DNA from 2 places in the Stenotrophomonas sp. 63632_Sma genome. Region 2 is predicted to be linked to the other one. Evidence: riboswitches for the same ligand, from Rfam matches in the RefSeq annotation. Region 2 holds a riboswitch; the other holds the start of a gene.
The links. A riboswitch is a leader RNA that binds a small molecule or an ion and turns the genes downstream of it on or off. The one in region 2 is predicted to bind thiamine pyrophosphate.
Positions count from the first base shown of each region.

Region 1: linked by a shared signal. The riboswitch ahead of thiC (phosphomethylpyrimidine synthase ThiC) and the one ahead of ACZK45_RS00730 (TonB-dependent receptor) in region 2 are both predicted to bind thiamine pyrophosphate.

Region 1 is NZ_CM151220.1:3,851,029-3,862,049, reverse strand. Features, by position in the region: gene ggt (gamma-glutamyltransferase) at 1-1,630, shown strand, start outside; gene ACZK45_RS17940 (BCCT family transporter) at 2,189-3,766, opposite strand; TPP riboswitch at 4,012-4,113, shown strand; gene thiC (phosphomethylpyrimidine synthase ThiC) at 4,196-6,040, shown strand; gene ACZK45_RS17930 (ion channel) at 6,178-6,849, shown strand; gene ACZK45_RS17925 (winged helix-turn-helix domain-containing protein) at 7,110-9,434, shown strand; gene ACZK45_RS17920 (helix-turn-helix transcriptional regulator) at 9,550-10,449, shown strand; gene ACZK45_RS17915 (TonB-dependent receptor) at 10,499-11,021, shown strand, end outside.
Region 2 is NZ_CM151220.1:155,873-166,893, forward strand. Features, by position in the region: gene ACZK45_RS00705 (helix-turn-helix transcriptional regulator) at 1-643, shown strand, start outside; gene ACZK45_RS00710 (VOC family protein) at 712-1,080, shown strand; gene ACZK45_RS00715 (Dyp-type peroxidase) at 1,204-2,178, shown strand; gene ACZK45_RS00720 (hypothetical protein) at 2,263-2,679, shown strand; gene pnuC (nicotinamide riboside transporter PnuC) at 3,316-3,885, opposite strand; gene ACZK45_RS00730 (TonB-dependent receptor) at 3,894-6,083, opposite strand; TPP riboswitch at 6,152-6,247, opposite strand; gene ACZK45_RS00735 (phosphotransferase enzyme family protein) at 6,291-7,415, opposite strand; gene ACZK45_RS00740 (glycine zipper 2TM domain-containing protein) at 7,541-7,948, opposite strand; gene ACZK45_RS00745 (XVIPCD domain-containing protein) at 8,195-10,186, opposite strand; gene ACZK45_RS00750 (hypothetical protein) at 10,298-11,021, opposite strand, start outside.

The DNA of each region.
Region 1 (11,021 bases), 1.0 Mb from region 2:
CCACACCTTTGCCACCCGTTCGGAGGTGATCGCCCCGCATGCGATGGCCGCCACCTCGCAGCCGCTGGCCACCCAGATCGCGCTGGACGTGATGAAGGGCGGTGGCTCGGCGGTGGACGCGGCGATTGCCGCCAACGCCGCGCTCGGCCTGATGGAGCCCACCGGCAACGGCATCGGGGGCGACCTGTTCGCCATCGTGTGGGACCCGAAGACGCAGAAGCTCTACGGCTACAACGGCTCGGGCCGTTCGCCGAAGTCACTCACCCTGGCCGAGTTCCAGCGCCGTGGCCTGAAGGACATCCCGGCTACCGGCCCGCTGCCGGTCTCCGTGCCCGGCGCAGTCGATGGCTGGTTCGCGCTGCACGACCGCTTCGGCCGCAAGCCGATGGCCGACAACCTGGCGCCGGCGATCCGCTACGCCCGCGAGGGCCATCCGGTGGCCGAGGTGATCGCCTACTACTGGGACCGCTCGGTGCCCAAGCTGTCACAGTACCCGGGCTTCAAGGAACAGTTCACGATCAACGGCCATGCCCCGCGCAAGGGCGAGATGTGGAAGAACCCGAATCTGGCCAGCACGCTGCAGAAAATCGCCGACGGCGGCCGTGATGCCTTCTACAAGGGCGATATCGCCCGCACCATCGGCGACTATTTCAAGGCCAACGGTGGCTACCTGAGCTACCAGGACATGGCTGACCACCACGGTGAGTGGGTCGAACCGGTCAGCAGCAACTACCGCGGCTACGACGTGTGGGAGCTGCCGCCGAACAGCCAGGGCATCGCCGCGCTGCAGATCCTCAACGTGCTGGAAGGCTACGACTTCTCGAAGATTCCCTTCGGTTCACCGGAGCATGTGCACCTGTTCGTTGAAGCGAAGAAGCTGGCCTTCGCCGACCGTGCGCGCTTCTATGCCGACATGGCGTTCCAGCCGGCGCCGGTGCAGAAGCTGATCTCCAAGGAGTACGCCGCACAGCGCCGCGCACTGATCTCGATGGACAAGGCGCTGAAGGAAGTGCAGCCGGGCACGCCGAAGCAGCTGGAGGAGGGCGACACGATCTACATGACCGTGGCCGACGCCGACGGCATGATGGTTTCGCTGATCCAGTCCAACTACCGTGGCATGGGCAGCGGCATGGCACCGCCCGGTCTGGGTTTCATTCTGCAGGACCGTGGCGAGATGTTCGTGCTGCAGAAGAACCATCCCAACGGCTACGCGCCGGGCAAGCGTCCCTTCCAGACCATCATCCCGGGGTTCATCACCAAGGGCGGCAAGCCGTATGCCAGCTTCGGCGTGATGGGGGGCGCGATGCAGCCGCAGGGCCACGCGCAGATCGTGATGAACCTTGTGGATTTCGGCATGAACCTGCAGGAAGCCGGTGATGCACCGCGCATCCAGCACGAGGGCTCGACTGAACCGACAGGTCAGGCCACGGCGATGACCGACGGTGGTGAAGTGAATCTGGAAACCGGCTTCCCGTATGAAACGGTGCGTGCGTTGATGCGCAAGGGGCATCGCATCGTGTTCGCCGACGGTCCGTATGGTGGGTATCAGGCGATCATGCGTGATCCGGAATCCGGCGTTTACTACGGTGCGTCTGAGAGTCGAAAGGATGGGCAGGCGGCGGGGTATTGAGGTTTCCCGGCCACCGGGCGCAGCCCCCTCCGCGGTGATGGTTCGTGGAAGCGGGATCATGTGATTGGGCCGGGCGGGTGGGCTGGTCGGGGGACGCCGTGAATCCGTCCCTGGAGGCTTGGCCGCGGCATCCATGCCGCGGACACCCCCGCCCAGCCCACCCGCCCGGCCCCTGACAGTTTCCGTGGCCATCACCGCAGGAAAAGAAAAAAGAAGATCAAGATCAAAGGCAACAGCAACAGCCGCGTGCTGTGGGTTGGGGTCGGATCCGTTTTCCACAGGAAAACGGATCCGACCCCTTCTTGTTTTCCGATACACCTCATCCACGCATGGCGTGGATGGACCAACCGTCACACGTAACCTGTCGGGGGTGGGGCGGTGTGGGTAGGCAGGACCGTTGGCGCCATGGATGGCGCCATCGAGCCCCCAGGGACGGGTTTACGGCGTGTCCTGCCTACCCACACCGCCCCGCCCAACCAGCAGAAACCCAGAGCTGCCCTGGCTTTTGAATTTGCACTTGCTTGAAAGAGCGGTGCAGCCGCAGGCTGCAAAACCCACTCAATCCTGATCGTGCGCGCGCGCCGCCTCCGCCTGGGTCTCCTCCTGCGCCGCCATCTCGCGCGCGATCCACGCATCGATCATGTGCCGCTGGCGCTGCGCCTGCCGCCGCTCGCGCGTGTACTCCTGGTCCAGCACCCGGTACAGCGACACCATCACCAGCACCATCAGCAGCGCGAATGGCAACGCCGCAATCGTGATCATGCCCTGCAGTGCATCCAGGCCACCGGCCAGCAGCAACGCCGCTGCAATCAGCGCCACCGCGATGCCCCAGGCCAGCTTGCGCTTCAACGGCGGATCGCCTGCCTCGTCAGTGGACATGCTGGCCAGTACCAGCACCGCCGAATCGGCTGATGTCACGAAGAAGATCATCAGCAGCACCAGTGCGATGCAGGAAAGCAGCAAGGGCAGCGGCATGCTGTCAAACAGGGTGAACAGCACCGTTTCATAGCCATTGCCCAGCGCCTGCACCAGGTCGGCGTGGCCGAAGATCTGCGCCCACAGCGCAGTACCACCAAACACCGCGAACCAGAAGAAGCCCAGCACCGTGGGTGCCAGCACGACGCCGATGACGAACTCGCGGACGCTGCGCCCACGCGAGATGCGCGCGATGAACGAGCCGACGAACGGGGCCCAGGAAATCCACCACGCCCAGTAGAAGATGGTCCAGTCCGCCACCCATGTGCTGCCCGAGAACGGCGACATGCGCAGGCTCATCGTCACCAGCTGGTTGAGGTACGACCCCAGTGTGGTGGTGAACGTATCGAAGATGAATCCGGTCGGACCCAGCACCAGTACGGTGGCCGCAAGAAGCGCGGCCAGCGCAAGGTTGAAGTTGGACAGCCACTTCACCCCGCGCTCGACTCCGCTGGCGGTGGACGCCATGTACAGCACGAACGCGATGGCGATGATGGTCAGCTGCAGTGGCACACCCGCGTGCAAGCCGAACACGCGTTCCATGCCGGCAGCGATCTGGATGGTGCCGAAGCCCAGCGTGGTGGCCACGCCAATGGCAGTGGCAACAACCGCGGCGATGTTGACCACGCGTCCGATCCAGCCGCGATGGTGCCGGCCGATGATCGGTTGCAGCATGTCACTGACCAGTCCACGGCCATTGCGGTTGAACTGGAACCAGGCCATGGCCAGGCCGATCAGCGCGTAGATCGCCCATGGATGCAGACCCCAATGGAAGAATGCATAGCGCATCGAAGCCCGCGCCGCGTCCATGCTCTGCGGTGCGAGGCCTTCCGGAGGCTTGGTGAAGTGGGAAATCGGCTCGGCGGCGCCCCAGAACACAAGGCCGATGCCCATGCCGGCGGCGAACAGCATCGACATCCAGCTGGCGCGCGAGAACTCCGGCTCGGCATCTTCACCGCCGATGCGCAGGTTGCCGAAGCGACCGAATGCCAGATACATCAGGAACGTCAGTGCCAGGAACACGACCAGAAGATAGAGCCAGCCGACACTGCGGATGACATCGGCCAGTACCGACTGCACCACGGTATTGAAGGGGCCGGGTGCAACACCGGCAAGCAGCACCAGAAGCAGAACCAGTGCGATGGAAACGCGAAACACCATGAAGGAGCTTCTCCGATCAAGGGATTGAGGGGAGCGAGCAGAGCTTGCTGCGAGGGGCCGGCGACATGCAGCACAGACCGGGCAGGGGCCGCGGAGGCGGCGGGGAAACACCGGCCGCAGCGGCACGATGCGCGTGCACGTTACTGAATGCGATGTCACGGTTCTGTTAATACAGAAACAGCAGATCCACGCCGTGCGTGGATGGAACCACCAGGAGCTGCAGTGCGTTCTATGCTCTAATGCACACCAAGAAGCGGGGGTACCGCGGCCATGTGGCCACGGTTGAGACAGTCCCTTGGAACCTGATCCGGCTCATACCGGCGTAGGGAAGCTTTGTAGTGCAGCCATGCCCGGACTCCGCCCAAGGACCGTCCGGGCGCGGCAGCAGTGCGCCGCCGCTTCGTCCCTGACCTTCCTGGACGATGCCCGATGAACGCACAGCTCTCCGCCCTGCAGCAACAGGCCCAGCAACTCTCCGAATCCGTGACCCGGCCCATTCCCGGCTCGCGCAAGATCCACGTGCCCGGTTCACGCCCGGATCTGCAGGTGCCGATGCGCGAGATCGCGCTGACCCGCACGCCGACCTTGTTCGGCGGCGAAGAGAATGCACCGGTGACCGTTTACGACACGTCGGGCCCGTACACCGATCCGGAGGTGCGCATCGATCTGTCCGCTGGTTTGCCGGCACTGCGTCGCGGCTGGGTGGAAGAACGCGGTGATACCGAGCGGCTGGAAGGACTGAGCTCTTCGTTCGGTCGCGATCGCGAGCATGACCCGAAGCTTGATGCGGTGCGCTTCCCCGCGCGCAGCCTGCCTCGCCGTGCGCGTGCAGGTGCCAACGTCACCCAGATGCACTACGCGCGCCGCGGCATCATCACGCCGGAAATGGAATTCGTCGCCATCCGCGAGAACCAGCGGCTGGACGCGATCCGCGATGCCGGGCTGCTGCAGCAGCACCCGGGCGAGGCGTTCGGCGCTTCGATCCAGAAGATCATCACCCCGGAGTTCGTGCGCGACGAAATCGCCCGCGGCCGTGCGGTGCTGCCCAACAACATCAACCATCCGGAAAGCGAGCCGATGATCATCGGCCGCAATTTCCTGACCAAGATCAACGCAAACATCGGCAACAGCGCTGTTTCCTCGGGCATTGCCGAGGAGGTGGAGAAGCTGGTGTGGGCGATCCGCTGGGGCGGTGACACGGTGATGGACCTGTCCACTGGCAAGCACATCCATGAGACCCGCGAGTGGATCATCCGCAACTCGCCGGTGGCGATCGGTACCGTGCCGATCTACCAGGCGCTGGAGAAGGTCGACGGCCGCGCCGAGGCGCTCACCTGGGAAATTTTCCGTGACACGCTGATCGAACAGGCCGAGCAGGGCGTGGACTACTTCACCATCCACGCTGGCGTGCTGCTGCGCTATGTTCCGCTCACCGCCAAGCGGGTCACCGGCATCGTCAGCCGCGGTGGCTCGATCATGGCCAAGTGGTGCCTGGCACACCACAAGGAGAACTTCCTCTACACGCATTTCGAAGACATCTGCGAAATCATGAAGGCCTACGACGTGACCTTCTCGCTGGGCGATGGCCTGCGCCCGGGCTGCATCGCCGATGCCAACGACGCTGCGCAGTTCGGTGAGCTGGAGACGCTGGGCGAACTGACGAAGATCGCCTGGAAGCACGACGTGCAGACCATGATCGAAGGCCCCGGCCACGTGCCGATGCAGCTGATCAAGGAGAACATGGACAAGCAGCTGCGCGAGTGTGGCGAAGCGCCGTTCTATACGCTGGGCCCCCTGACCACCGACATCGCACCGGGCTACGACCACATCACCAGCGCGATCGGTGCGGCAATGATCGGCTGGTTTGGTACGGCCATGCTCTGCTACGTGACGCCGAAGGAGCACCTCGGCCTGCCCAACCGCCAGGACGTACGCGACGGCATCATGGCCTACCGCATCGCCGCGCATGCGGCCGACCTGGCCAAGGGACACCCCGGCGCGCAGGTGCGCGACAACGCGCTGAGCAAGGCGCGCTTCGAGTTCCGCTGGGAAGACCAGTTCCATCTCGGGCTGGACCCGGAGAAGGCCAAGGAATTCCATGATGAGACCCTGCCGAAGGATGCGCACAAGCTGGCGCACTTCTGCTCGATGTGCGGCCCGCACTTCTGCTCGATGAAGATCACCCAGGACGTGCGCGACTACGCCGAGGCCGGCATGAAGGAGAAGTCGGAAGAGTTTCGCGCGGCCGGCGCCGAGGTCTATCACCAGGGCTGACGTGTAACGGGTAGTGCCGGCCGCTGGCCGGCATTCCGTCGTGCGTGGGACCGGGAGAGTGCCGGCCACTGGCCGGCACTACCGCTCATCACGTCGCTCCCGGCTATCCTCCGCCCATCACCCTGGGGAAGGACGCCATGCCCGTTGCCATCACCACCCGCTGGCTGGCCATTGCCCGCCGCCATCCTTCGGCCTGGCTGCTGGGTGCCCAGTTGATCGCGGTGCTGCTGTATCCCGCACTTGATGACACCGCCGGCGGCCGTGCGGCACTGGGCATGTTCGGCATGGCGGTACTCGGCCTGGCGCTGTGGGTGGTCCAGCGCAGTCCGCTGGGCACCTGGCTGGCACTGCTGCTGGCCATTCCTTCGGTGGTGTTCTCGCTGGCCGGCGCACTGCTGGATCGCAGTGCGCTGCTGACCACCGCGCAGCTGCTGGAAAGCCTGCTGTACTTCTATACGGCCGGTGCGCTCATCGCCTACATGCTCCAGGACCATAAAGTCACCCGCGATGAACTGTTCGCAGCAGGTGCGACATTCACGTTGCTGGCGTGGGCCTTCGCGTTTGCTTTCGCCGTGTGCCAGCAATGGTATCCGGGCAGTTTCCAGGGCACCGGTGGTGGCGCGCAGCGCACCTGGATGGAGCTTCTTTATCTGAGCTTCAGTTTGCTCTCGGGTGTTGGCTTGAGCGACGTTGTGCCACTGCATCCGCAGGCGCGCGCCTTGGTCATGCTGGAGCAGTTTTCAGGCGTGATGTACGTAGCTTTGGTGGTTTCGCGACTGGTTGGATTGACCATGCTGCGGCGCATGTGAAAATGAACGCCAGATAAAAATTTCGCGCCCCGCAGGGCGCGAATGGTGCAGCAAATTATGTGAATGCGTCGGCGAGAGAGAGCCTGGATGTCGACCACGCGATAGGCGAGGTAACCCGCATAGGCTAGTATTCGCCCGCTTCATTGTTTTTGCGGTATGCGCCGATGCTTTGTGCGGAGTCTGGCTTTTTGCTGTTCCCAGGACGGGAGGGTATCGAAGGCAAACGCTGCCCCGGACCTGTCTCTACTGTGTAGCGGAAAATGAACAGCAGTGAAAACCAGCCCCCCGGATTCGATCGGATCCGGATAGGAGAGTGCACTGTCACTCTGTCCTCGCGCGAAGTCGAGGTCGTGGGTGCGCGTCGCCCGCGTCGGCTGACGCCGAAGGCGCTGGGCGTGCTGCGTGTGCTGCTGCGCCAGCCGGGGCGTGTTGTCACCCGCGATGAACTGTTCGCGGAAGTCTGGCCGGACACGCTGCCGACCAATGATGTGCTTACCCAGGCCGTCACCCAGCTGCGCAAGGCGTTCAGCAACGACGACGACAACGGCCAGGCCTATATCGAGACCATCGCCAAGACCGGCTATCGCCTGCTGGTGCCGGTGCAGGTACTGGACGATGTCGAGCCGGCGCCGCCCGCGGGAGCCGATGACGAAATCGTGGACATGCAACCGGCGATGGCCATCGCCGAGATGATGCCGCCACACGTGCAGGCATCGCGCCGCCGCTGGCGCCACGTCCGCCGGCGCGTACTGCTGGTGCTGGGCGTGCTGATGCTGGCCACGGTGGTGGTGCTGACCGCGCTGCTGCTGCGGCGGGCACCGGCCAGCAGTTCAGCTGTGGACGCGGCCGTGGAGAACGGCACGCGCGTGATCGGCAGCCCGCAGCGTCCCTATCGGTTGATCACCGCGACCAGCGGCTTTGAAACCTATCCCACGCTTTCACCCGATGGTTCATTGGTGGCCTATGAGGGCGCCAACGAAGACGGGCAGGGCGGTGGCGCGATCAAGGTGCAGACCTCCGGCAACGCGCCTGCGCGGCAGCTGCTGGCTCCGCCGGCCGGCTCGGTCGATCGCTTCCCGAGCTGGTCGCCGGATGGACGCGAGATCGCCTTCGCGCGGTTCAGCAACAACGGCGGTTGCCAGGTGCTGATCGCCAGCGCGACCGGTGGTGCCCTGCGCCAGGCCACACGGTGCGATGGCACCGAGCTGCTCAGTTTCGACTGGACGCCGGACGGCCGTGGTCTGGTGTTCGGCAGCATGGTGGGGCGCTATGCCCATCGCGGCATCCGCAAGCTTGATCTGGCCAGTGGCCAATGGGAGGCGCTGGACTACGGTGTCGCCGAGGATGACTTCGACTATGCGCCGCGCTACTCGCCTGATGGCAAGTGGCTGGTATTCGTGCGCAATCCGCAGCTGGGCGACCTGTGGCGCATGCCGGCCGCAGGTGGCACGCCCGAGCAGCTGACCAACGAGGCCGCTGAACTGCGTGGCTGGGCCTGGTTGCGTGATGGCCGGACGATCGTGTTTGGACGCCGTGTCGACAGTGAGGTGCGCCTGTATTACCTGGACGTCGAGAGCCGCACGCTGCGCGACGCCGGGCTCGACGACGCACAATGGCCGGCGACGGCGCGCCGCGCGGGCATGCTGGCCTTCGTTCACCGCCGCGCGCAGTTCGGCATCTTCAAGGTGCCGATGGAGGGCGGTTCACCCCCGCAGCGTCTGTTTGCGTCCAGCGGCCGGGATGGGCAGCCGATGGCGGCGCCGGATGGACGCCAACTGGTGTTCACGTCCGATCGTTCAGGCAGCTTCGCGCTGTGGTGGGCGGACATGGAGCGCCCCGATTCGCTGCGGCCTATCGAAGGATTGCGGCCTGAGGCACGTCAGGCACCGGACTGGTCGGCCGACAGCCGGCGGTTGCTGGTGGTCGGGCGCGACGAACACGGACGCACGGTGGTCTATGAGATCGCACCGCGTGACGAACGCGTCCAGCCGTTGCCGGTACCGTCGGAGCAGCCGCTGCAGGCACTGTACGGCGCAAACCCGGACCAGCTGCTGGTAGTCGAGCGCGATGACCAGCAACAGACGCGGCTGAGCCTGTTTGATCGAAGCGTGCAGCCTTGGCGCCGCCTTGCCAGCATCGAGGGCGTCTCTCAGGCGCGGTTCGATCGCAGCAGCGGGCGAGTGCTGTTCACCCGCCTGGCGGCAGGTGGCCTGTGGTCGGTGGATGCGGCGCTGGCGCCAGGCAGCGTGCAGCAGATCAGCGATGACCAGCCCAGCCGGTGGCGGTACCGGGCCTGGACCGTGGCCGGCAACAGTGCGATCGGCTATCTCGGTACGTCCACCCGCTGCGGTACGACACTGGTGCTGATCCAGGCCGGGCGCGAGGAACCGGAACGCTGCCTGGATGCGGAACGCCTCAGTGCCGGCAACGGGCTGAGTGCCGGCGCCGATGGGCGCACCCTGTTCGTGGCAATGGCGGTCAGCGACGGTGCCGACATCGGTGTGATGCGTTTGCCCGAGCGCTCGCCGACGCTGCTTCCGGCGTTCTCCAAGTTGTTGTTGTTCAACGGAAATGGGCCTTCGTAATTTCTTCGTGGCGACCTCGCCGCGAATTCGTGGCGATCTCGTCTGACTTTCCTGACGTGGTGCCGCCTGATTTGGCAAAACGGAGGCCTGTACTAGGCAAATCCGTGGTGCCCCCATGCGTCAACTCTCGCTGGCCGATCGCGGCCAAACCGTCTCTCTGGACCGGTCGCTCGACGATGCTGCGCCGACCTGCCTGGGCGTGGCCCGGCTCGGCAGCCTGCAGACCGCAGGCAGCAGCTTCACTGTGTGGATGCAGGTGCGCGGCAGCTCCTGGGTGGAAGCCAAGGAAGGACGCTTCCGCTTGCGCCAGGGCGAGTGGATCGCCTTCGAGAAGGAGTCGCGGCCGCTGGTCCAGGCCGGTCGCAACGGCTTGTGCGTTGGCCTGAACCTGACGGTCGAAGCGCTGCGCGTGCTGGCCGAGATGGCCGATTGCGGTCTGTATGCCGGGCGTGGCCGCATGAACCGTGGCGATGCCCGCGTTGCGCTGCGCCTGTGGCGCGATGCGCTGGCCAGTGGCCAGCCGGCACAGGCACTGCGCCCGCTGCTGCTGCACCTGGCGGGCCTGCAGCGTGGGCTGGCCGACAACGTGCAGCGTTGCCCGGGGCGCTCGCGCAGCCGCAAGCGCCAGGTGTTCGGCCGCATGCAGCGCGCCCGCCTGTACCTGGAAGGCAACAGCCACCGCGTGGTGCGCATCGGTGAACTGGCCGAGCTGACCAACTTCTCCAGCTGGTATCTCTCCAAGACCTTCCAGAGCCTGTACGAGGAAAGCCCGCAGTCGCTTTCGGCGCGGCTGCGCCTTGAGCGCGCTGCCGACCTGCTGCGTGACACCGACATGATGGTCGGCGAAGTTGCTGCAGCCAGTGGCTTCGACAACTGCTGCAGCTTCGCGCGTGCGTTCCGCGCCCGCTACGGCCAGTCCGCATCGCGCTTCAGGGAGAACGGCGGCTTGCTGCCGCCACAATCTGCAAAGTCTCCGGTTGGTTCGCGCAAATACAGCGCTGCAACGCAATCGTAACGTGCTGGGGTGTTTTAACACGCTGCTAACACGTACCTTGGAGAGATAGATGAACGTTCGTAATCCCGCAGTGCGGCTGGGCCTTCTGCCGGCTGGCATTGCGTTGGCGCTGACGCCCGCCTTTGCTTCTGCACAGGAAGCAAAGGATGCGACCACCCTGGATCGCATCGAAATCACGGGCTCGCGCATCCGCGGCGCCTCGATGGAGACCCAGCAGCCGGTCCTCACCCTGAGCCGTGAGAACCTGGAAAAGCAGGGCTACACCACCGTCGCCGATGTCCTGCAGAACCTGACCTCGGCAGGTTCGCCGGCCATTTCCCGTGCGGACTCGCTGTCCTCCGGCGAAAACGTTGGCGGCTACTACGTCGACCTGCGCAACCTGGGCGCGCAGCGCACCCTGGTGCTGATGAACGGCAAGCGGCTGGGCGCGACCACTGCCGGCTACCAGGATCTGAGCCAGATTCCGATGGCCGCCGTCGAGCGCATCGAAGTGCTGAAGGATGGCGCCTCCGCCATCTACGGTTCGGACGCCATCGCTGGCGTGGTCAATGTGATCACCCGCAAGCGCTTCG
Region 2 (11,021 bases):
CATCACCGTATTGCCCGATGGCTGCGTGGATATCCTCTGGCGCGACGGCGCGCTGTTCGTGGTCGGCCCGGATCGGGTGGCTGCACATCCGGCACTGGCACCCGGTGCACAGGTACTGGGGGCACGCTTCCGACCTGGCCAGGCATTGGCCGCGCTGGGACTGCCACTGGCCGGCATCATTGGACAGGCGGTGCCGTTGGCCGATCTGAAGGGCGGATGGGCCACAGCAGCCGCTGCTTCCATTGGCGATACCGCGCCGGCTCAACGATTGCAGCGGATGGCGCAGTGCCTGCAACAGCACATGGGCGCGGCGGCCCTCGACGTGCAGGCGCAACGGGCTCATGTGTTGTTCCACGCGCTTGGCCGTGGCCAAGCTACGCTGGACGAGCTGGCGGCAGGCTTGAACCTGAGCCCGCGCAGCCTGCGCCGTTTCAGCCAGTCGCAGTTCGGCTACGGCGCCAAGACGCTGGAGCGCATCCTGCGCCTGCAGCGCTTTCTTCGCCATAGCCGCGCGCTGCCGCAGCACTCGTTGGCGATGCTGGCCGCTGATGCCGGCTATGCCGACCAGGCCCACCTCAGCCGTGAGGCGCGCGAGCTTGCCAGCATGACCGCACGGCAGCTGCGCCTGGAATGGGGCCGATGATGGCCGTTTTGTTCAAGACCGCCGTGCCGCGCTGACCGAAGCTGGGGCTCCCACCCAGGAGTCACGCCATGAGCCACGCCGCACCCCGCGATGCCGAGCGCCGCATCGACAACATCGAATTCAACGTCGCCGACATCGCCCGCAGCAAGCGCTTCTACGGCGAGGTATTCGGCTGGAAATTCACGGACTACGGCCCGGCCTACACCGAGTTCGACGACGGCCGCCTGAAAGGCGGCTTCGTGTCCGACACACCGGTACGTGCGCAGGGCGGCCCACTGGTGATTCTCTACTGCGCGGACCTTGCCGACGCCCAGCAGCGCGTGATTGCCGCCGGTGGCGAGGTGGTGCAGGCGGTATTCGCCTTCCCCGGTGGCCGCCGCTTCCACTTCCGCGATCTGGATGGCTACGAGCTGGCGGTCTGGAGTGATATGGATTGAGGTCTTCGTACCTTCGCCGGTGGACGGAACGAGAACCGCTCCGTCCCCGGTCAGGCGGTTCCGCTATGATCGCCCGCACATCGCCACACGCGATGCGCCCGCCTCAAGCCAGCAGGAACCGCCGTGAACTCCCAGCCCGCACCGATCACCGCCCTCAACCACACGCTCGACAACGAGCCGCAGCAGATCACCGCGCCGCTCACCCATTCGGCGGCGTTCCTGGTGCTGAAAGTGAAGGATGACGAGGCGTCGATCGCCAAGGCACGCGAGGTGCTGGCCAGCACCGATGACCTGATCAAGAACACTGCCATCCGTGAAATCGAGCGCACCTTCACCTGCAATGTGGCCATTGGTCACCGCGTGTGGCAGCCGTTGGTGGGCACCACGCCGCCGCGTGAACTGAAGCCGTTCCGCGAGATCAAGGGCGCGACTCACACCGCGGTGTCCACGCCGGGTGACCTGCTGTACCACATCCGTGCGCGCACCATGGACCTGATCGTGGCATTCGAGCGCAACCTGCTGATGGCGTTCGGCGATGCGGTGGAAACGGTCGATGATGTGGCCGGCTTCCGTTATTTCGATGGCCGTGACCTGCTCGACTTCGTCGACGGCACCGCCAATCCGGAAGGGCTGTCGTTGCCGGAAGCCACCATCGTGGGCGATGAAGATCCGGAGCATGCCGGTGGCAGCTACGTCGTGGTGCAGAAGTACCTGCACAATCTTGATGCCTGGCGCGCGCAGAAGACCGAGGCGCAGGAAGCGATCATCGGCCGCACCAAGCACGACAACATCGAGCTGGACGATGCACCGGCCGATGCACAGAAATCGCACAAGACCCTGTGCACCATCGAGGACGCCGACGGCGAGCACGAGATCCTGCGTGACAACATGCCGTTCGCCAACCCGGGCCGTGGCGAATACGGCACCTACTTCATCGGCTATACCCGCCGCCTGTGGGTGATCGAGAAGATGCTCGAGCGCATGTTCATCGGCAATCCTGCGCCGCTGCATGACCGCATCCTCGACTTCTCCACCGCCACCACCGGCGTGACCTTCTTCGCGCCCTCGCGCAAGGTGCTGGCCGACCTGGGCGATTGATCGCGCCGGCCAGCGCCGCCCGCCATCTGCCTGTCATCTACCGCGCCGACCATCAGACGTTGGATGAGAGCGCAGGGGCGGGCGATGGCGATGGCAAGGAACACAACCGGCGCACGCCGCTGGTGGCGGCCGCTGGCCGCGTTGTTCGGTGCGCTCGCACTTGGTAGTGCCAGCGTTTCCGCGCAGGAGGCTCCCGCACACTGGATGGCCTATGCCGCCGCCGTGGGTGGCCAGCTGCAGCAGCGCCTGCAGCAGGAGCAGGACCCGCAGGCGCAGCGCGTGCTGGAATGGATGCAGGCACACCCGGATACGCCGACGCCGTTGTCGGTGAGCGTGTGGATCGCGGCGGATGGCCGCATTTCGAAACTCGAATTCGACAGCCTGGGCGACGCCCAGGTCGACGCCGACCTGCGCGCGACCCTGCAGGCCGCGCCGTTGCAGGCCGCGCCACCGGCCGACATGCGTCAGCCGCTGCGGCTGGGCCTGCTGCTTACCCAGTAGATTCACGCCATGCGTGGATGCGCCTGGTAGATGCCGACCTTGGTCGGCACGCGCACGCCAACCAAGGTTGGCGACTACCGGTAGGCCCCTAGCCACGCATGGCGTGGCTCTACTGATCTTGCGGGTGCAGTAGATCCACGCCCTGCGTGGATGTGTTGGGTAGATGCCGACCTTGGTCGGCAGGCGTGCGCCAACCAAGGTTGGCGACTACCGGTAGCCCCAAGCCACGCATGGCGTGGCTCTACTGATCTTGCGGGTGCAGTAGATTCAGGCCCTGCGTGGATGTGTTGGGTAGATGCCGACCTTGGTCGGCAGGCGTGCGCCAACCAAGGTTGGCGACTACCGGTAGGCTCCCAGCCACGCATGGCGTGGCTCTACTGATCTTGCGGGTGCAGTAGATTCAGGCCCTGCGTGGATGTGTTGGGTAGATGCCGACCTTGGTCGGCAGGCGTGCGCCAACCAAGGTTGGCGACTACCGGTAGCCCCAAGCCACGCATGGCGTGGCTCTACTGATCTTGCGGGTGCAGTAGATTCAGGCCCTGCGTGGATGTGTTGGGTAGATGCCGACCTTGGTCGGCACGCGCGCCAACCAAGGTTGGTGACTACCGGTAAGCCCCGGCCACGCATGGCGTGGCGCTACTGCGTTGCCACCTGCGGTTCACGCGCGGCTGCGCTCCATGCGCGCAGGCCGAACACGGCCAGGCCGAGGAAGAACACGTACAGCGCGGCGGTCACGTGCAGCGACTTGAACAGGTACGCGCCCACGTACACCACGTCCACCGCGATCCACACCCACCAGCAGGCCACGTGGCGGCGCGCCTGCCACCACTGGCCCACCAGGCTCAGCGCGGTCAGCATCGCGTCCAGCCACGGCAGCGCGGCATCGGTGAAGGTGTGCATGGCCGCACCCAGCGCCACGCCACCACACAGGCCGATGGCCAGGTCGCGCAGCAGCTTGCCGCGTGCCAGTGGCACGATGCGGACGCTGCCCTCGTCGGAGGCGTGCTGCCGCCAGTTGAGCCAGCCATAGATCAGGAAACCACCGAAGGCGACCTGTAGCAGCGTGTCCGAATACAGCTTGGCCTCGGCGAAGACCAGCCCGTACAGCGTCACCGACAGCAGGCCGACCGGCCACGCCACCAGCCGGCGCTTGGCCATCAGCCATACGCCAAGGATGCTGCACAGCGCGGCGGTCCACTCGAGCATGACGCCGCTCACAGTGCGAACGTCACCGACAGGCGGGCCTGTCGCGGTGCGCCGGGGAACAGGTAGTAGTCACCGCCACTGCTGCCGGTATCGCGCCAGTAGAAGCGGTTGAACACGTTGTCCACCGACAGGTTCCAGGTCACCGCACGCTCGTGCAGGCGATGCTGGAAGCGCAGACCGGCATCGAACACCGAGTAGTCCGGTGCGCGTACACCACCGTCGGCGCGTGCCACGTTGGCACCGGCATAGCGCCAGCCGCCGGTCACATCCAGGCCCTGCACGAACGGGAGCGCATAGGCCACGTGCACGCTGGCGCGCACCTTTGGCACATTCACCAACTGATGGCCTTCATAGGCCGGGGTGCCGGTGTCGCGCGCGCGCGCCTGCAGCACGCTGGCGCTGGCCACGATCTGCAGCGCGTCTGTCAGCTGCCCGTTGGCAGTCAGCTCCAGGCCGGTGTGGGTCTGCGTGCCTTCCTCGACGAAGGTGTAGCCGACGTCGCTGCTGTCCGGCTTGGCGTACTGGTACGGCTGCGAGATGCGGAACACGGCTGCGCCCAGCGTCAGCGCCTCGACCGGCACGTACTTCACGCCCACTTCCAGCTGGCGCGACTGCACCGATGGCAGGAAGGTGTCGGCATTGCTGGTCCAGAATGGCGCTTCCTGGCCCAGCGAGATGCCGCGCACATAGCTGGCATAGGCATTGAGCTGATCGGTGGCCTTCCACACCACGGCGGTCTGCGGCAGGAAACGCGACAGGCGGCTGTGCCGCTGCGGGGTACCACGCTTGTCGTAGGCACGCTCGTCCAGGCGCACGAAGCGGCCGCCGGCCAGCCACTGCCAGTCATCACCGAAGCTCATCCGGTCCAGCGCGAAGAACGCGGTCTGGCGGCTGTCCAGGCGTCGTGCGGACGGCCCTGGCATCTTCGGCGACGGCTCGAACACCGGCACCTGCGCGTCGTGAATGTTGCTGGTGCCGACGTACTCGTTGACGCTCGGGCGCTTGTCCACGGTGCGGCGGAAGTAATCGGCACCGATGGTCAGCTGGTGGCCGACGCTGCCGGTCTCGAAGCGGCCACGCAGCTCGGCACGGGCCTGCTGGTTGCGGCGGGTGTCGTCCGGGCTGCGGTAGTCGTACACGTCGTAATCGCCATTGGGCGCGAAGTAGTTGCCCGGTACGCTGCCATCGGCGCATTGCGTGGCGTAGTAGCAGCCGTAGGCGAAGGCGACGTTGTCATCGATCACCGAGCGGCTGTGGCCGACCGAGACGCGCGACTGCCAGGCATCGTTGAAGTCGTAGGTGTGCAGGGCGGTGATGTTGGTGCTGGCGATATCCACCGGCCGCTGCCACGGCTGGTAGCCGAGCAGGAATTCGCGATCCACGCCGTGCGGCAGCTCACGCGCGCCCAGCAGTTGGTAGCCGGACACCGAACGCTGCGAGCTGGTCTGGTAGTTGGCATCCACTTCCAGCTTGCCGCGTTCGCCAATCAGCCAGTCGGCGGCCAGCGAGTAGAAGTTGCGACGGCCATCGGCGTGCTCGACGTAGGAATTGCTGGAATCCCATGCGGCATTCAGGCGCAGGCCGAAACGCGGGGTGATCCAGTGGCCGACATCGACGGCGACGTAGCGCGAGCCTTCCGAGTCGGTACCGAGCGTGGCGGTGCGCACTTCGGCCGGGCGCTTGCCGATGTAGTTGATGATGCCGCCGGGCGCCATCACGCCTGCGGCCAGGCCGGCTTCACCCTTGAGGATCTCCACCGACTGCACGTTCTCCAGCGCAAGGCGCTGTTCGCCGGCGATGGACAGGCCGTTGAAGCGGTAGCCGGTGGCGGCGTCCAGCGCGAAACCGCGGATGGCGATGTTCTGGTAGTAGCCCACCGGCGCATACGCATCGCCCAGCGAGGCATCGTTGCTGGCCAGCTCGGACAGCGAACGCACCTGCCGGCGGTCGAGATAGTCGCGCTCGAGCACGTTCACCGATGCCGGCGTGTCCTTCCAGGAACCACCACCGAAGGCGTTCACGCGCGAGGTATCGGCCTTGGGTTTGCCGGCCTGCACGCGCACTGCCGCCAGTTCGGTGGGCGAGCGCTCGGCGCCGGTGGCAGCCGCATCGGTGGCAGCGTCGGCCTCGCTGGCATGCAGCGGCAAGGCGGCGCAGAGGGCGAGGGAGAGCAGGGTGGGGCGCAGGCAGCGGTTCATTCGGTTCGTCTTCGGACAACAAGGGAGACGAAGCGACGGCGCGCAGGTGCACCGCCATGACGGGGGTGTGGCTGCGGCTCAAAGCTCCCTACGCCGGTGCAAACCGGATCAGGTTCCAAGGGACTCTCTCAGCCTGGCAGATCCAGGCACCCCCGCTTCAGGTGACCATTTCACTACAAATGGTACGGATTTGCGAGCCGGTGCCCTTCAGGCTGCCGCGTGCAGCGCCTGCAGCAGTGCCTGCCCCGGCGCGCCGTGGAACCACGCCGGGTGCCCCAGCATGAAGGGCTGCCAGGCCACATCCGCGTTCGCGGTCGAGCCGGTGACGCCTTCGAAGTACTCCACTTCGGACAGTGCGAAGTCGAAATGGACCATCGGCAGCAGGTCGGCCAGCAGGTGCACGCGTGCCGCCGACAGCGGCAGCACCTCGCGGTAGCCGTCGAGCAACGCCAGTGCGATGTCGATGCGCACCGCCTCCATGCCGCGCTCCAGTTCCAGCCACGCCACTGCGTTGCGCTCGATCGCGGTGGCGAGGTCGAACAGTGCGCTGGTGGGCGAAGCCAGGCCGAAATCCAGCACGGTGCTGACCTGCCCGTCGCGCCACAGCAGGTTGGAGACATGCCAGTCGTTGTGCGCCCACAGCCGTGGCTCGTCGCGCAGGCGTTCGGCCAGGCCGGCATGCCACGGCAGCACGTCGCGGCGAAGCTGGGTTTCCCATGGAATGCGCGCGAGGTAGCGGGCCAGCCCCGGTCGTGTGGGCAGTTCGGCTTTGATCGCGGCGATGGGATCGTCGGCGCGGATCAGATCGTCGCGCGCCACCAGCAGATGGGTACTGCGCTGTGGCGCGTGATAGCTGGCGGCGGCACGGTGCAGCCGGGCCAGCATGCGGCCGGCTTCGCGGGCCTGCGCGACATCGGTCAGCAACGACCACGACACGGCATCGCGGTACAGGTCCTCGCCCACGCCCACGGCATGCAGTTCGAAGGTCCATTCGCCGTGCTCTACTGCGGTGTGGCCATCGGTTGCCGCCAGCACCTGCACCACCGGTACGCCGGCGGCAGCGAGATGGGCGATGAAGTGGTGTTCTTCTTCCAGGCAGGCGGCGCTGCGAACGCTGTGGTGGTGGCGCTTGATGAACACCGGTCCGCGCGTGCCATTGACGATGGCGGCGGCCGACAACGGTCGAGGACTGTGCCAGTGCGGCTGGCTGCCCGCATCCAGCTGCGGAAAGCGCTGGCGCAGCCACGCGAGGTCTGCGGTGCTGATCGGCGGCCAGTCGGCAGCGACCTCGTCGTTGTTGAGGCCCTGCACCCGGTGGGAAGAAGAAGTCATGCCGCAGCCCCAATGGGGAAAGTCACATCCAAGGGTGCGCATTCAACGCCATGGCCGCCCGCAACGCAAACGGGCGGGTCATCGACCCGCCCGTCCGTGCATCGGCATGGGGGATGCCGCGCTGCTTACCAGCCGCGATGGCGGCCGCGGTCGTGGTAGTAGCGGTTGTCGTAGTAGCGCTCGCGCTGCCAGCGACGGTCGTCACCGCGGTCGTAGTAGCCGCTGCGGTAGTAGCCACGGTCGTATCGGCGATCGTAGCGGTTGTCGTAACGGCGATTGTCGTAGTAACGACGGTCGCGGCGGTCGGAAGTGGTCAGGTTGCCGATCGCGCCGCCGGCCACGGCACCGCCGACAGTGGCAGCGGGATCACCGTTGGAGAGCAGGTTGCCGGCCACGCCACCGACCACGGCGCCGACCAGGGTGCGCTTGTCCTTCCTCGACATCGCGCTGGCATCGCTGACCACGGCCACACCGGCCACCAGTGCCAGAGCCATCGCCAGACCGCGGAAGCTGAGTGCGGAAGTACTGAGCATGTTCGTTCTCCTGTGAGGTGCATGCCACGCTGGGCAGGGAGGGCGCGGGGCGCCCCGGCTGCCGTGATGTCCACGCTGGCGTTCCAACATTGCCGGAACATTGCCTGGTCCACCGTGCGGCTTGCGCATTCATCTAGCGGCAGGCGGCATGAAGCAAGGCTGAAAGCGGCCCCGGCCGCTCAGCTGGCAGAAAGGGAAAGGGCCACGCGAACGTGGCCCTCCCTTCTCTCCCAAGGCGCCGCGGGCCTAGACGCCCATCGCCTTCTGCGCCTGCCGGGCCTGCTCCTGCTGCGTCTCCTGCTGCTGGTGCAGCACGTTCGGCGCGCCCTGCACGGCACCGCTGCTGAGTGCCAGGCTCTGCTCGCTGGCCGTACGGGTCTCCACCGCCGCGCGAATGGCGGCCGGGTCGCCGATGGTGCCCTGCACGGCGAACAGGCGCTCACCGTTCGGGCTGGGCACCACCGAGTCGATGCGCTGCAGGCCGGCGGCATGCGCCTCCTTGGTCAAAGCCGCAGCAGCGCTTTCCAGCGTGTGGCGGTCCTTGAAGGTCCCGGCCGGCAGCAGTTCCAGACCCTTGCTGGCCTGGATGAACAACGGATTGCGCGGGTGCCGCTCGTCGTTCAGCAACGGCCGTTCGCGTGCGTCCTTGATTGCCTCCAGGGTCTTCGCCCCGACAATGCCGTCGACCACCAGGCCGTTGTCCTTCTGCAGCTGGCGCACTGCCGCGTCGGTGTTGCGGCCGAAGCGGCCATCTTCGACCAGCGGCTTGCCGTCGGCGCCGACGTAGCCCAGGTGGCCCAGCTGCTCCTGCACCTTGCGCACGCCCTCGCTGTGTGCGCCCTGCTTGTAGAGTTCGGCGTGCGGCGTGGCAGCGGCCTTGTGCTCGGCCGCGGGCCTGCCCTGAGTCTGTTCGTGCGACTGGGTGCGGTTCTCCAGCAGATCGCGCGCCTTGGACAGCGGGTCGGAGGCGTACAGCTTCCAGTTCGGGTGGTCCTTCACCTGCTTGAGGTAGTCCTCGACCGGCATGGTGTGCACGCCCTTGCTGCCGGTGGACTGGCTGATCAGCAGCTTGTCGGTGTTGGGGTCGCGCACCACCATCACGATGTGGTCGATGCCGTTCCAGTGCTCATGGCGGGTCCTGGCCGTATCCAGGCCGATGATCATGCCTTCCTTCAGCGCATCGGGCTTCAGGATCGCGTCGCGGTCCAGCAGCACGCCGGACTGGTCGAACGCCTTGCGCACGATCCCACCGGAACCGAGGTTGCCCAGGTCGATGCGATCAGCCTTGCTGAACACCGCGTGCCCGGCCTTCTGGTTGATCTCGTCCATGGTCCGGTTCTGCAGCGTGCCGACCCAGCCGGAACAGTCGATGTAACCCTGCTCCACGTTCTTGCCGGTCTTGCCCGGTACGTACAGTGCGTGGCCCGGAATGTTGATGGCGTACTTGACGTCGTCGTACTTCACGCCGGCCTCGTAGGCGGCCTGCAGTTCAATGCCTGGCTTCGGTGTGGCAGCTGCCGTTGCGGTTGCCGCCAGCGTGGCTGCACCCGCCGCCACGGCTGCGCTGGCCTGCGCAGGTGCTGCCGGGGTCTGGCCCTGGCCCTGCACTACCGCCTGCGGTTCGATGTTCTTTTCCGGAATGCTGATCGCTGCGTACTTGTGGATGTAATAGCTGGAGAACGTCCGCGCCAGGTCGCCGTCGTTCATCCCGCGCATCTCGGCCAGGGTGTGGCCGGTCAGCGCCTTCGCGTCGGAGCCGATCTGGTTCAGCACGTTGCGGCGCATGTTGATCTCGTCGCCGTGGCTGTTGCGGACCACACCGAAGGTGCCGGTGGCAATGGCAGTCTGCACCGAGCCGTAGCCGGCGCTGCCCTGCTGGTGGGCCAGGTACAGGTCCAGCCCGGTGGGCGTGTTGCCCCCGGACAGGTACGGGTTGCCGGTGCGCTCGTTGCGGCGCGCCATCGAGTCCAGGTTGTCCTGGTACATCTGCGCGGCCGCTTCGGTGTTGCGGGTGGGGTCGAACTCGTGGCCGGTCAGGTGGTACTGGCGCGCGGAGCCGGGCACGAACTGGAACAGGCCCTTGGCGCCGGATGAGGTGTTGTGGGCGCGCTCGTTGAAGGTGCCGCCGGTCTCGATGTGCGCGAAACGCATGAAGTCATCCACAGGGATGCCCTTCTGCCTGGCGACCTGCTCGACGATGTCCAGGACTTCCTTTCTGCTGTAGTCATGCTGTGCCATGACGTTTTCCTCGGGGTTGATGGAGCGGCGCGTGCCGCGAATCGCCAACCGGACTCATCCGTGAGTCAAGAACATGTCGGTCAACAGGGAACCCGCGCGTGGCGGGTGCTATCAGGGCGCGACGTACTGCTGGGTCGCGCTGTCGAAGGTGTAGTGCACGGCGTCGCCGGCACCCAGTGCGCGGGTCTTGCCGGGGCCTTCGATGGTGGTGCCCTTGAAGGTCACGGTCAGTCGCGGCAGGCCGTCGCCGTCGGCAGCGAAGGTCAGTTCGCCATCGCTGTCGGTGCAGGGCATCACGTTGCCGTCGTCGCAGGCGGCGCTGTTGTCCTCACCCGTGCGCACTGAACCGACATAGCGCCAGACCTTGCTGTCCACGTCGTCTTCGCTGCGCCTGGGGTTGAACAGCAGCAGCGCATAGCCGGTGCTGCTGATGCCGCGGTCGAAGCTGCTGGTCGGCACCGCCAGCAGCAGGCGACCATCGGCCGTGCGATGTTCAAGCGGCTTGCGCCGGGTATCGACATCGTCGGCCTTGTCGTACGCGCCCAGTGCGCCGATGGTCCATTCCTGGCCACGGAACTTCCATGGCTTCCTGGCGTCGGTGCCGGCCAGCACGAAGGTGGCCTCGGCAAGGTTGGCGCGGTCATCCGGACCGGCCGGCGTCTGCTCGCCCGGCTTGCCGTAGTGCTCGCGGGTATCCCAGGAGAAACCCGTGTAGTACGTGGTGCCATCGAGAGTGAAGGTGTGGCCGAACCAGAAGGTCGCCACGCTGCCGTTCTGGACCTCATAGGAGGTCGCGCCATCGCCGTCCACCTGGTAGGTGAAATACATCACGGTC